3 regions of the Trichocoleus sp. DQ-U1 genome follow, and region 2 is predicted to be linked to each of the others. Evidence: predicted binding sites of a transcription regulator. Region 2 holds the regulator's gene; each other region holds the start of a gene.
The links. Region 2 encodes NtcA, which controls nitrogen genes in cyanobacteria. Its sites were predicted from a motif close to TTTGTANNNNNNNNTACAAA; they were not measured.

Region 1: a site for NtcA is predicted at 2,784-2,803, ahead of crtR (beta-carotene hydroxylase). Genes of this name have one in related genera too.
Region 3: a site for NtcA is predicted at 2,593-2,612, ahead of NDI34_RS12840 (P-II family nitrogen regulator). Genes of this name have one in related genera too.

Annotation. Positions count from the first base shown of each region.
Region 1 covers NZ_JAMPKB010000016.1:49,681-54,352, reverse strand. The annotation lists gene sppA (signal peptide peptidase SppA) at 289-1,110, shown strand; gene aroH (chorismate mutase) at 1,198-1,617, shown strand; gene crtR (beta-carotene hydroxylase) at 1,675-2,577, opposite strand; gene NDI34_RS09195 (COP23 domain-containing protein) at 2,891-3,730, shown strand; gene NDI34_RS09190 (CHAT domain-containing protein) at 3,971-4,672, shown strand, end outside.
Region 2 covers NZ_JAMPKB010000019.1:29,463-34,134, forward strand. The annotation lists gene NDI34_RS10435 (WG repeat-containing protein) at 1-736, shown strand, start outside; gene hisB (imidazoleglycerol-phosphate dehydratase HisB) at 867-1,511, opposite strand; gene fabI (enoyl-ACP reductase FabI) at 1,665-2,441, opposite strand; gene ntcA (global nitrogen regulator NtcA) at 2,821-3,492, shown strand; gene NDI34_RS10455 (DUF3084 domain-containing protein) at 3,740-4,672, shown strand, end outside.
Region 3 covers NZ_JAMPKB010000025.1:72,165-76,836, reverse strand. The annotation lists gene NDI34_RS12850 (hypothetical protein) at 1-1,167, opposite strand, end outside; gene rdgB (RdgB/HAM1 family non-canonical purine NTP pyrophosphatase) at 1,430-2,011, shown strand; gene NDI34_RS12840 (P-II family nitrogen regulator) at 2,146-2,484, opposite strand; gene NDI34_RS12835 (hypothetical protein) at 2,840-3,469, opposite strand; gene thiD (bifunctional hydroxymethylpyrimidine kinase/phosphomethylpyrimidine kinase) at 3,623-4,450, opposite strand.

The DNA of each region.
Region 1 (4,672 bases), on a different contig from region 2:
TTTACTTAATTGTACTTAATATGTAGTTCTGTTAAGGCGTTTTGGCAAATTGTGGGGATGCCGACAAAAGGGTAAGTTTTTACTTGTAAGTACCTGTTAAATTCGGGGAGCTAGGGAAAACCTTTTTTCTGATAAGCTTTCAGGCTTCACCCGCAACCCAACGAAACCGATGCGGATCGTGCAAACTAGAGAAAGAGCCAGCATTCCTAGGGAAACACTTACTGTTTTGCAGGATTTGCTTCCTTCTCTAATTCGCTCATTCATTCACGATTCATCGCTTGCCTGCTCATGATCTGGCCTTTTCAGCCTAAGTTTCGTAAACAAATTGCTCGGATTGAAGTGACTGGTGCGATTGGCAGTACTACCCGAAAACAAGTTCTAGAAAGCCTGAAAACGGTTGAAGAACGAAAGTTTCCAGCTTTACTGCTACGCATTGATAGTCCTGGGGGTACGGTTGGGGATTCTCAAGAAATCTATGAAGCCCTGACTCGCCTGCAAAAAAAGGTGAAAATTGTTGCCAGCTTTGGCAATATCTCCGCATCTGGGGGAGTATACATTGGGATGGGAGCCGAACACATTGTTTCCAACCCAGGCACAATTACCGGCAGTATCGGTGTAATTCTCCGGGGAAACAACCTGGAGCGCTTGCTAGAAAAGATTGGCGTTTCTTTCAAGGTGATCAAATCGGGTCCTTATAAAGATATTCTGGCTTTTGACCGGGAACTCACCGAGCCGGAAAAGAATATTCTCCAAGACCTGATTGACGTCAGTTATCAGCAATTTGTGCAAACGGTTGCTGAGGCTCGGAAGCTGACAACCGAAACGGTTAAAAGTTTTGCCGATGGTCGCATTTTCACAGGTCAACAAGCGTTAGAACTGGGGGTTGTTGACCGGCTCGGCACTGAGGAAGATGCCCGCCGTTGGGCTGCGGAACTGGTCGGTCTCGATCCCGAAAAAACGAAGTGTTACACCCTGGAAGAACGCAAACCTTTCTGGAATCGTGTGGTATCAAGCAGAGTTCAAGGGGCATCTAGTCTATCAGCTGGGATAGACTGGTTAGAATTTGAACTTTCTACCAGTGGTCAGCCGTTGTGGCTTTACCGACCCTAGTATGAAGTTTAGATTTTAGATTATAGATGATTCTGAAATCCAAAATCTAAAATTCAAAATCCCAATTATAAAATGGAGGATGCTTGCGTGGAGTGGCGAGTTCGAGCGATTCGCGGGGCAACAACTGCCTCACAAAACACGGCTGAGGCAATTCGAGAAGTGGTAGCGGAACTACTCGATGAATTAGAAGTACACAATCAACTACATCCCGATCTAATTATTAGTGCCACGTTCTCGGTAACGCGGGATCTAGATGCGATCTTTCCCGCTGCGATCGCTCGCTCTCGTCCCCACTGGGACAATGTCCCTCTGCTTGATGTTCAGCAAATGCACGTGGAGGGAGGGCTGGAGCGTTGCATCCGCTTCTTAATTCACGTCAATTTGCCAGCTTCCCATCCACCGATTTACCATCCTTATCTGCGGGGAGCTAAAAGCCTAAGACCGGATTGGAGTTTGTCTCAGGTTAGCTTATCCTCGCAGTCAACGATTCAGTCGTTTCATCGCTGAGGTTTTTTGTCATTAGTGATTCGTCCCTAGTCATTGACGAATCACTAATGACATTTATTAGCTATTTTCTAGGTTTTTAGGTGATTTGTTGTGAAAATGGATGCCTAAAAAAACGTCATATAAAAAGCTCCAGAAATTTTTTCCTTGCCAGATTCCCAGAGTTTGATAACAGCCTTTTTCATCTAAGAGGGGCTTGGTGGCGTAATAAGCATTCTGGTAGTGATACCAGGGGATGGAAGGCCACAAATGATGAATGAGGTGGTAATTTTGCCCCATGATCAGCAAATTGAGGATGGGGTTGGGGTAAACTCTGGCATTCTTCCAGCGATCGCGTTCTTGATGCGGGCGATGCGGCAGATAATCAAAAAACAATCCCAGCGCCAATCCTACTAGGGCAGACGGGATAAACCAAAAATTGAGAATGTAGCCTAAGAAGTGGTACTGAATTGAAATATAGAAAATCGTCCCCACAAACAAGCGGCTTAAGAACCATTCTAAAAGTTCATATTTTCGCCACAGCTGCCGTTTAAAGAAAAATACTTCGTGGTATAAAAACCGCACCGGAATTAACCACAGGGGTCCGCCAGTAGAAACGTAATGATCTGGATCGTTTTCCGGGTCATTGACATGGGCATGATGCTGCAAATGAACCCTAGTAAATACTGGGAAGGCAAAGACTAACATCAGCGCACTGCCATGTCCCAGGATGGCATTGATGACTCGGTTACGATGGGCAGAATTATGACAAGCATCATGAATCACCGTTCCACAAATGTGCAAGGCGATCGTGTTTGTGATAAAGCAACACCAGTGAGGCCACTCCCAGAGCCAATAACCAAAGTTTGATAGCACAACCATCGCTACGGCGGCTAGAAACATGAGTAGCGTTGGGCTTAGGGACGCAGGCGGTTCCAGGAAATGTCTGGGAACTGTCAGCGGCTTTTGTGCCTCCAACAACATTGTTTTCTCCTTTTGAATGATTTAAGGGTTCTGCGGGAACTTTGCTTCGGTTTTCCCGTCACTATGGCATCTAGGGGGGTATGTTGTGCAACATTGGATACACGATAAACAGTACCCACTGATTGACAATTTTCAAAAAACACGCTCTATTTTCCTGACTTCTTACCCTTATTCCTACCAGGGAAGCGGGGGATTCTAGTCGTGCTTTCGTAGTATACGCTACGAAGACCGATTTATAAAGATTTATGAAATTAGCTCATTTAATTCAAATGATGCTAACGATAGTCAAAAAATATACAGGAGGATTGTTGATATGTCACCACATCTGTCTAGGTTCGCGTTTGAAGCAAAGTCCTTAGTGGTCAAAAGTGTGGCTTTATCTGCTGGTGTAGCAATGCTACTGAATAGCGGTATCGCCTTTGCAGGTTCTGTTCAGCAAGCGCAACTGCCGGGTGTAGAAGATGAGAATACTCAGACCTCGGACGGGGATGTTGTGGTAGACACCGATGGGAGTCCAGATAGCACCACTAGCCCAGGAACGGAATCAGAGAATAGTACAACTGCTAACAAGCCACGGTTTACCTGCCAGCTAACGAACAGTCAGTATATGGTGATGTATCACCCGAAAAGTCAACCCGATCAAGCTTATGCTTGGGCAACTCCCAGTCCTTTAGGCGGTGGTTGGACTGCGGAGAGACGTTGTAACGAAATTAGTCGCAGATTAGAATCTTATCGACCCGATGGTCTTCAGGAAATGCGGGCATCGGTGGAAAATAACTACAACGTTGTTTGCATCACGACTCAGAAAAATCCAGACTGTCGGATTGTCCTGACTGTACCTCCCGGTGAAAATCCGCAGTTAATCCGCGATCGCGTTTTCCAAAATATCAGCATTGCTGACAGCGGACAGGTGACAGAGGGCGTCAATACCTTTGTTGGGGGTCGGGATGCTCAGATGCTCAACGATCTCTTAAACTTGGGCTTATCTTCCCTCGGCGGAACCACCAACCGCTCCAGCCGTAGGTCACAAAGCGTTAACTTGCGACCTTTCTTAGATCGAGCTGATGGTGGCACCGGCACCCAGTTGAAAGGCGGAGTGCCTATGCGCTCGAATCGAGCCAATCCTCGACTGAATCCAGGCAACTTCCGTTAAAAATTGTTGATAGGCGAGCGGGGATTCAAACCCGCGATCGCATAATCAGCACAATCAATAGAATAGAGAAGATACAAAATTGTTTGGCTTCCCAATATTGAGCCGTCTGGAAGCCAGACAATTTTATTTATTTACAGATGGCGATCGCTCTTAGGAGCTAAAACAAATAAAAGCATTCCTAACACGTTGAATCTGTCAATGTTACTTTAGGGATATTGACAACAGGGTAAGTGCATAAATATGTCAGCCGTTAGAAATATAAGGCTGTTACTGGTAGTGTTTTCACTAACAGCGATCGCTAACTCGCTTCAACCAGTACAAGCACAGCCGATTACCCCAGCGGCTGACGGCACCGGCACAATTGTTACTCCAGAGGGGAACCGTTTTAACATTAGTGGCGGCACGCTTTCAAAAGATCAAGCAAATCTTTTTCATAGCTTTGAGCAGCTAGGATTAAATTCTGGGGAAATTGCGAACTTTCTTTCTAACCCTAATATTCAAAATATCTTAGGGCGGGTTACAGGTGGGAATGCTTCTTATATCAATGGATTAATCCAAGTCACGGGAGGAAACTCTAACCTGTTCTTGATGAATCCAGCGGGGATTATCTTCAGTTCTCATGCCAGCCTAAATGTTCCTGCTTCATTTACCGTCACCACTGCCACAGGTATCGGTTTTGGCAGCAATTGGTTTAATGCAATTGGGGCGAATGACTACGCTACATTGGTCGGAACGCCCAACCAGTTTATTTTTAACACTCCTCAACCTGGAAGCATTATCAATGCGGGGAATTTGGCAGTATCGGGGAATTTAACCCTGTTAGGTGGCACGGCAGTTACTACGGGGCAGATGAGGGCGACTGGGGGGCAAATTGCTGTAGTCGGTGTACCGGGTGAGAAATTAGTGCGGCTGAGTCTACCCGGCAGCCCTCTAAGTTTAGAA
Region 2 (4,672 bases):
TTTGGCTAAGAATTTTTCTCAAGGGCTGGCAGCGGTAAAGATAGATGGAAAGTGGGGATATATTGATAAGAAAGGCAACTTGGTAATTAACCCAAAATTTGATATTGCTGAATCTTTTTCTATAAGCGATCGCACTGCGTTAGCGCTGGCGGCGGTAGAAATCGGTAAAAAGTGGGGCTATATCGGCAAGAAAGGCAACTTCGTCATTCAGCCCCAGTTTGATGTTGCTGAATCTTTTTCTATAAGCGATCGCAGTGAATCAGCCCTAGGACTCGCGCCAGTCAAAAAAGACAACAAATGGGGCTATATCGATAATCGGGGAGACGTTATTGTTCCGTTGGAATTTGAGGAAGCTAAGTTTTTTTCGGAAGGACTAGCAGTGATATCCAGTAATAATAAGTGGGGCTATATTGACAGAATGGGATATCTTGTTATTCCACTCCAATTTGATTGGGCTGGGGACTTTTCTCAAGGGCTGGCGGGCATAACGATAGACACTAAGGTAGGCTATATTGACAAGGCAAGCAATGTTGTCATTCCCCCACAATTTGATAATATTTATAACTTTTCAGAAGACCTAGCAGCGGTAAAGAACGGCGACAAATGGGGCTATATCAATAAGAGTGGCAAATTCGTAATTAAACCCCAATTTGATAGCGCTCAATCTTTTTCGCAAGGGCTAGCAAAAGTTAAGATTGGCAATAAATATGGCTATATCCGCAAACCTCTTCCATAAGTTCTCATTTCTGAAGACATAGAAGAATTGAGAGTCAGTGGTCGCGGAAACTTCAGCAGAATGAAGCGAGAGCCTGGTGAGGATTTCCCCGGCTCTCGTTGCCTTTATCGGAGTGTATTTGCAAGGAGACCTATAACACGCCTTTAGAACTGGGGATCGTACCGCCACGACGGGGATCAACTTCGATTGCCATGCGGAGCGATCGCGCAAACGCTTTGAACGTCGCTTCAATAATGTGGTGCGAATTAATTCCATCGAGTTGGCGAATGTGCAGCGTCATCTGGCTGTGATTGACCAACGCCACAAAAAATTCCCGCACCAGCTGGGTGTCATAAGTCCCGACTCGCTGAGTGGGAATCTCTAAGCCATAGCTGAGGTGGGGGCGTCCGGAAAAATCTAACGCTACCTGAACCAACGCTTCATCGAGAGGGGCGAGGAAATTCCCAAATCGGACAATTCCTTTGCGATCGCCCAGTGCTTGATGCAACGCCATTCCTAGGGTAATTCCCACATCTTCATTGGTATGGTGGTCATCAATTTCCAAGTCTCCCGTCGCGGCTACATCCAAATCAATCAGGCTGTGAGAGGCGATTTGATGCAGCATATGGTCTAAAAACGGAATGCCGGTTTTGGCATTGCAAGTGCCATTCCCGTCTAATTTGACGGTGACGATAACATCCGTTTCGCCCGTCTTGCGGGGAACCCTTGCCATGCGAGGAGACAAAAGCTGTTCAATGCTTGGAGAAGGTGGAAATTGGCGATCGCGTGCCTGCATCGCAGATGCTCACTCAAGAAAATAAAGTTAAGTTTATTATCCTACGTTACTGAGCATTTGGGAGACGCGAAAGCCTTAAAAATGCAAAATTAAAAATTAAAAATTAGCAGAATCTTTGCTTTTTAATTTTTAATTTTTAATGTTTGATTCTTTTTACATCCCCATAATCTCGTATCCCGCATCGACATATAGCACCTGACCTGTAATGCCACTTGCCAAATCGCTACACAAGAAAGCAGCCGCATTTCCCACTTCTTTCTGAGTTACAGTGCGTCGCAGCGGTGCTACTTCCTCAACGTGATGGATCATATCCAGAATGCCACCTACCGCCGACGATGCCAAAGTGCGGATAGGACCTGCCGAAATTGCATTCACGCGAATATTCTGTGGACCTAATTCAGATGCCAGGTAACGGACACTCATTTCCAATCCAGACTTGGCAATTCCCATTACGTTGTAGTTGGGGATCACCTTAACGCCGCCTAGATAAGTCAGCGTGACAATGCTGCCACCTTCTGTCATCAGTGGTTTTGCTGACCCAGCAAGTTGTACCAGCGAATAGGTACTAATTTCTAGAGCTTGGGTGAAGCCAGCACGGGTAGTGGTACTAAAATCACCTGATAAATCTTCCTTGTTCGCAAAAGCAAGACAATGGATCAGGATGTCTAGCTTGCCCCACTTATCGCGGATGGCGTCAAATGTAGACTGAATTTGGGTCTCATTCTGGACATCGCAGGGTAAAAATAAGCTGGGGTTGAGGGGTTCTACCAACTCTGCCACTTTTTTTTCAAAGCGGCCTCGGTCGTCTGGCAGGTAAGTCACTCCTAGATTCGCACCCGCTTGGTGCAGTTGCTGAGCAATCCCCCAGGCGATCGATCGATTGTTGGCAATGCCGGTGACAAGGGCGTTTTTTCCGGTTAAATCTAGCATAAATGTCGATTTTGAAGGCAATATTAGAGGATATCCGATTTAGGGGAGTATTCAAGATCGCGATCGCCCGGAGCGAGGCTGTCTAGTACGGGTAAGGAGCGTGCCTCCTTACTCACCATGCATCCCACCCGATAGCGCAGATACTGTCAAGATATCAACATTTTCCGTCATAATCTTACTTGCCTTGAGCAGGGAGAGAACTAAAGAAGGTAGCCGGGGAAACTACTTTAAAATTTTGTATCAAATAGCACAAAAACCGCTTGGAAGTCAGTTTATCTGTGTCTAATGTCAGAAAACTCTCATAGTTGTTTTGCTATGGTTAAAGTTCCTCCGACAGAAAGTTGCAGAAGTCTGTAGGGCAGCATTTAGGAAAAAGGAAGTGGCAGTGACGCAAGATAGACCGCTAGCAGCTGTGTTCCGTCAACTGGGAGGTGGGGCGTTTCCACCCGTGGTGGAAACTTTTGAGCGGGGCAAGACGATCTTTTTCCCAGGAGACCCGGCTGAACGGGTATACTTTTTGCTCAAAGGTGCAGTAAAGCTGTCTCGCGTGTATGAAGCTGGGGAAGAAATTACCGTGGCGCTGCTGCGAGAAAACAGCGTTTTTGGAGTACTGTCCTTAATTACAGGGCATCGTTCGGATCGGTTTTATCACGCTGTAGCATTTACGCCAGTGGAGCTGCTTTCGGCACCGATCGATCAGGTAGAGCAATCGCTCAAGGATAATCCGGAGCTATCGATGTTGATGCTGCGAGGGCTTTCTTCGCGCATTTTGCAAACAGAAATGATGATTGAGACATTAGCTCACCGAGATATGGGATCCCGCTTGGTGAGTTTTCTATTGATTCTGTGCCGTGATTTTGGCGTTCCTACCGCCAATGGAATTACGATCGATCTGAAGCTTTCTCATCAAGCGATCGCAGAAGCAATCGGCTCCACCAGGGTAACTGTCACCCGCTTACTGGGAGATTTGCGGGAGGAAAAAATGATTTCTATCCACAAGAAAAAAATTACGGTACACAACCCAGTTACACTGAGTCAGCAGTTTACTTGAAAACAGCTAGAGGCTCTCGTCAGGTTGTAGGTTAGGTTGTTGGTTAAAACGGCATGGTAGCGCGAGCAGGTTATCCAGTTTTAACATTTAGTCGGGAGTTGAGTTAAAAGGTGTCAGGTTTTAAGCGGATAGTTTTCAACCTTCCAACCTTTAACCTTTCCGATTTCACCTTCGATCTTTAATTCCTGTTAACCCTTTCTCTAGCCTGCGATGCGATAGGCTGTAACTGGAATGACTGTAGCAGACAATGACCGACAGTGCGCTCTTCCTGATTTTGTCTATTTTAGTGTTGGGAAGCGTCATCGCAACGGTGGGCGATCGCATTGGCACGCGCGTGGGAAAAGCACGCCTGTCGTTGTTCAATCTGCGTCCCCGCAAAACAGCTGTTTTAGTAACGATTCTAACGGGACTAACGATTTCTGCCTCAACACTAACAATCATCTTCGCGACCAGCGAACAATTGCGGATTGGAGTTTTTAGACTTCAAGAAGTCCAGAAAAAACTCAAAACAGCAAGTAAGGATATTGCCAAAGCAAACGAGCAGAAACGGAAGACCGAAAGCGAACTTGCTAAAACCGCCGCCCAAAAAGAGCAAGTAGAGAAGGAACTCGCTCAGGCTCGCACCCAGCAATCTGTCGCCCAGCAGCGCTTAGATGCGATTAATCGATCTTTGGCAGCCGCGCTGGCTAAACAAGGCCAGACGGAGGCGCAACTAAATCAGACTCAAAGCGAACTGACCCGGGTTGCCAGCAGCTTTCAGCAAACCCAAAAACAGCTTACATCTGTCTCAGGGCAAGCCAAGACGCTACGTTCCGAAATCCAACAACTTCAAGCAGAACGCCAAGAATTGCTCCAGCAGCGAAATCAAGTCAGAGCTGAAATTACTGAATTCAAAGCGAAAGTGACTCAGCGCGACCAAAAAATTGCCCAGCAAGACCGAGCAATTAGCCAACGCGATGAGCAAATTCTCAAGCGGGATCAAGCCCTTGTGGAACTTGATGAGAAACTTGCTACCTTTCGGAAGAGCCTGAGCGATCGCGATGAGCAAATTGCCCAGCGAGACAAAGCCTTATCTCTACTTGATAACAAAATTTCTCAACGAGATGAGGTGATTGCCCAGCGAGAAAATCGCCTTAAAGAACTCGAAAAACAACAAGCTTCCCTAGAGCAGGAAGTGGCA
Region 3 (4,672 bases), on a different contig from region 2:
GTCATTGAGTAAAACAGTTTCGTAGGTTCTGCCAGTAAAACCGCCACTGGCAATCGCTCGAAACACCACATTTTTATCTAAGGATGGTGGTAGTTCGCTAGTCGGGATTGGCATTGGCTTGAGGATACCAGCATCGCTTAGTTTACTTGCTGCTTGATTGAACTTAATAATGGAACCATCGCTGTTGGTGTGATAAACCAACAGTTGTAGCTTGCTTTGTACAGTCACTTGCCACCCAGGTATTGCATTAGTAAGACAACTCTCGTTAATACCGCCCAAACCCAGACAGCTATCCCAATTGTACTGTTGAGCTTGAACGATGCTGAGTTCGGTAGTGGGCACTTTGAACTGTCTGGAAGCTTCCCTTAAGACTGCATCTCGAACGGAATTCGGCAAACTCGCGAGTTGATCCACCTTCACGACAGAACCAGCTGCATTCGTGCGATAGACCAAGCGTTTTCCGCTGGCTTCTACCGTCACCTGCCACCCTTCTACTGTCGCTGGCGCACACAAAATATCAGGTGCGTAAATCCCTAGACACGCATCAGGCCAAGTCTTCTGTTCGGCCTGGACGACGCGAATCTGGTTTACCGGCAAACCCAGCTGCGTGGAGGCATCAGAAATCACAGCATTGGCAACAGATTTGGGGAAGTTTCCTGGGATGTTACTGCCAGGAGTATTCGACTTTTCTTGACGTAAAACTTGCCCTGTAGAATTGGTGCGATAGACCCAAGTTTTGTTATTGCTAGACACGACAACACGCCAACCGGGAACTAATGCTTGAGTACAAAATTCACCCAATTTCGGAAGTCCTAAACAGCCATCAGGCCAAGTTTCCTGGCTAAACTGAGTAATCTTGAGCTTTCCCGGAGCGATGCCAGTTTGACGCGACAAATCTTGACGAACAGCGTTAGCAATTCGAGGCGGTAAGCGATTAGCTTGCTTACGGTCAAGATTTTGCCCCACTTTCTGGTCTTTAACCTTAACCAGTCTGGTGATAGACTCAGAAAGTCCGGCTGGGGCAGCAAATGCGGTTTGTAACAGTGTCAGACCTGCGCCTAAAGACAGGACGCCAGTTAGAACTAAAACGGCAAAAATTCGCTCGGACTGGTGAACTGTTTCACCGGGGTTTACGGCTTTGGAGTGTTTTTTGAAAATCTGTCTCATAGAAACCTCAATAGAGTTGTTTTTGCAAGCGGAGAGCGTGTTAGGTGAGACGAGCGGCACTCCAACGCTCATCGAATGCATATAGCAGATAAAACGCTTGACGCTGCTATCGTGCGAGTTAGTTCCGCTGTTTCGTTCACCTGAATGGGTGATTTTTTACAAGTTTCAGATAGCGATCGCCAGCCAAAAAATTTAACTTCTGCAAAAACAGGTTTCTATAATCGTGTAGGCGTTTATTTATTTCAGCAAGGGAGCGATCGCGATGACTGTGTTGGTAGTCGCTACGGGAAATCCAGGCAAGCTGCGAGAGATGCAGACGTATTTAAGCGGATTTGGCTGGGAATTGACCCTGAAGCCAGAGGAACTGGAGATTGAGGAATCGGGTGACACCTTCATGGCTAACGCTTGTCTGAAGGCATCCCAGGTGGCAGAGGCGACTGGAGAGTGGGCGATCGCAGATGATTCTGGCTTGGAAGTAGACGCCTTAGAGGGCGCACCTGGTATTTATTCCGCTCGTTACGGCAAAACCGACCCCGATCGAATTGAACGCCTGTTGAATGAACTCGGCAACGAACTGAATCGGGAAGCCCAATTTGTGTGTGCGATCGCGATCGCTCGTCCCGATGGCGCGATCGCCCTGCAAGCCGAAGGAGTTTGCCGCGGCGAAATTCTCCACGCCCCTCGCGGTACGGGAGGATTCGGCTACGATCCGATTTTTTACGTTCCCAAAGAGCAAATGACCTTTGCGGAAATGACTCCTGAGTTGAAGCGTCAGTGGAGCCATCGCGGTCAAGCTTTTAAAATTCTCTTACCCCAGCTACAGACTTTAAAGACTGAGGGTTGAGTCCAGAAGTTAGAAATCCAGTAACCAGAAATCAGAATTTTGCGATCGCCAAAAATTCTAATTTCTGATTTTTAATGACTCCTGACTTCTAACCTTGATGACTCAGTCCTCAGTCCTCAGTCCTCAGTCCTGACTTAGACAGCTTCCAGATTCTTTTCCCCCGTCCGAATTCTGATGACCTGCTCTACCGGGCTGACAAAAATCTTACCATCACCGATTTCACCCGTTCGGGCAGCGGCAATGATTTTCTCAATCACCATATCAACCTGGCTGTCTTCAACAACGATCTCTACTTTAAGTTTTTGCAGAAACTCAACCGTGTACTCGGAACCGCGATAACGTTCGGTTTGGCCTTTCTGCCGCCCAAATCCTCGGACTTCAGAAACGGTCATTCCCACAATTCCCGCATTGACTAGCGCAATTTTAACTTCGTCGAGTTTAAAAGGCCGGATAATCGCTTCAACTTTTTTCAAGCTTCTAACTCCTCAGTTCGTTCTGGATTTGATCTGTACAATCAATTTGTACAACCAAAGGTACTCGTAAAGCGGCGGCTATGTTTTATCACTGCTCAAACAAAGATTTTTGTATTATATGATACATATTGCTCTTCACTCCCACCAGAGGCATCTATTATGCCAACCCTAACTAAGGGGTTTCTCTGGATATCACTGACTCGTTACCTTGACAGCGTTTGACTTGACAGTACAGTGAAGATGCGCGGGTTTGGCAATATTTTCCCCATTTGTATCAAAGCGGTTGTTCCAGGCAGATGCACCCGGTTCTTCCGACTCCTAGCAGAGTTAATCTTTCAGCCGTCAACCAGCAAGCTCAACGACTATTATTCAAAAGCGGACGCACAATCAAAAAGCCAGTGCCAAACGCTGTCGCCACAATCAAAAAGATGACGATGATTAACCACCAGCCACTCACATCTGCGGAACGCTCTGGCTGAGTTGGGCGACGATACCGACCTTCTTCTTGTTCGATTACCAAGCTTTCTGAAAAATCAGGTAATGGTGCTGGTTCCGCTTTGGGAGGGGAAGGAGGTAGAACTTCCACTGGCGGAGCGATCGCAGCCGAACGAGGAGAACGAGGAGGCTGCGGAGGACGCCGCTTAGGTGTTGCGTTTGATCCAGTCCGAATTTCCGGTTCAATGGAGGGAGGGGGAACTTCAACTCGACCCCCGGAGGGAAACGAAGTTACTACCTGTTGTGCGTGCAAAGCTGACTGAACAACTTTTTCGATTTCTTGGCGCAGCTGTTGATTTTCTTTGGCTAACTGCTGATTCTGGGAATTCAGCGAGTCCAGCATCGCTTGCGCTGTTTGTAACTCTGCTGAGAGTTCTTTGTAAACCGAAATTGGCACTGAGGGACGGTAGGTATTCATTGGGCTTTGGGGAGTCTGCTCAGAAATATAAGCATTTTGCATTGGCGAGCGGGTCGAGGGATTAGACATCATGGATTTAGTTTAAGTTTGGTAAGGCAACAATAATGGAAAGTGAGGCGACTCTGACAGCCATTTTTTAACAAATTTGCTATTTAATCAACTAGTAATGTGCCCCAATCGATCTTTACGGTGTCATTGCTATAACCTTTGTATTCTCCGATTGTTTTAATTCTCCGATTGTAGGAGGGGAAAAAAGTGTCCCACTGGCCCTTGACCCTGACCAATGGCTAAAGCGTATTTTAGAGCAGTGGTGACATAATCTTTGGCTTTTTGAACCGCAGACCACCGATCTTTGCCCAAGGCTAGATTAGCCGCGATCGCGCTACTGAGCGTACACCCTGTGCCGTGAGTATTGGTCGTCTCTACGGTTGCGGTTTTCAAGGTTTCCAGATGGTGCCCATCGAACCAGATATCGATGCCGCGTAGATTCCCCTCCATTCCGCCTCCTTTCACTAATACAGCCGCACCACCTCCCAAATGATAAATCCGTTGGGCAGCAGAGCGCATATCATCCAAGTTATGAATCGGCAATCCGCTCAGTAATTGAGCTTCGTAGCGGTTGGGGGTCACAATCGCTGCTTTGGGGATTAAGACATCCCGCAACGTTGCCACAGCGTTATTGTCAATCAGCTGGGCACCCGTGCGCGATACCATGACGGGATCGACGACTAATTTGTCCAGTTTGAAACCTTCCACAGCTTGCGCTACAGCCGCAATAATCTCCCCATTCAGCAACATCCCCGTTTTCGCTGCTTGGACGCCAATATCCGTCACCACAGCCTCAATCTGGGCGACAATTGCTGCTGTCGGTAAAGCATCCACCCGCGTGACTCCCAGCGTATTCTGCGCTGTCACGCAAGTAATGGCACTGGTGCCGTGAACGCAGTGAAAGGCAAATGTCCGTAAATCGGCCTGAATGCCAGCACCGCCGCCGCTATCTGAACCGGCAATTGTGAGAGCAACAGGTACGCTTGAAGGGTTTTTAACGGTCATAGGAATGAGGAATGGGTAAGAGAAATGGGTAATTAGTTAATACCCGCAAATTAAGGACTACTAACAATTACTTTTACTCTAAATTTCGATGAAACCAATCCCAATCTAAATTGAATTGAATGATTAGATTTTACAAATTGCTGCAAATCGAGTGCTGCTCAATTTACAATTTGCCGACGAATCGGCAAATTATTGCAATGCTGCCCTTGAGAAGCGGGTAGA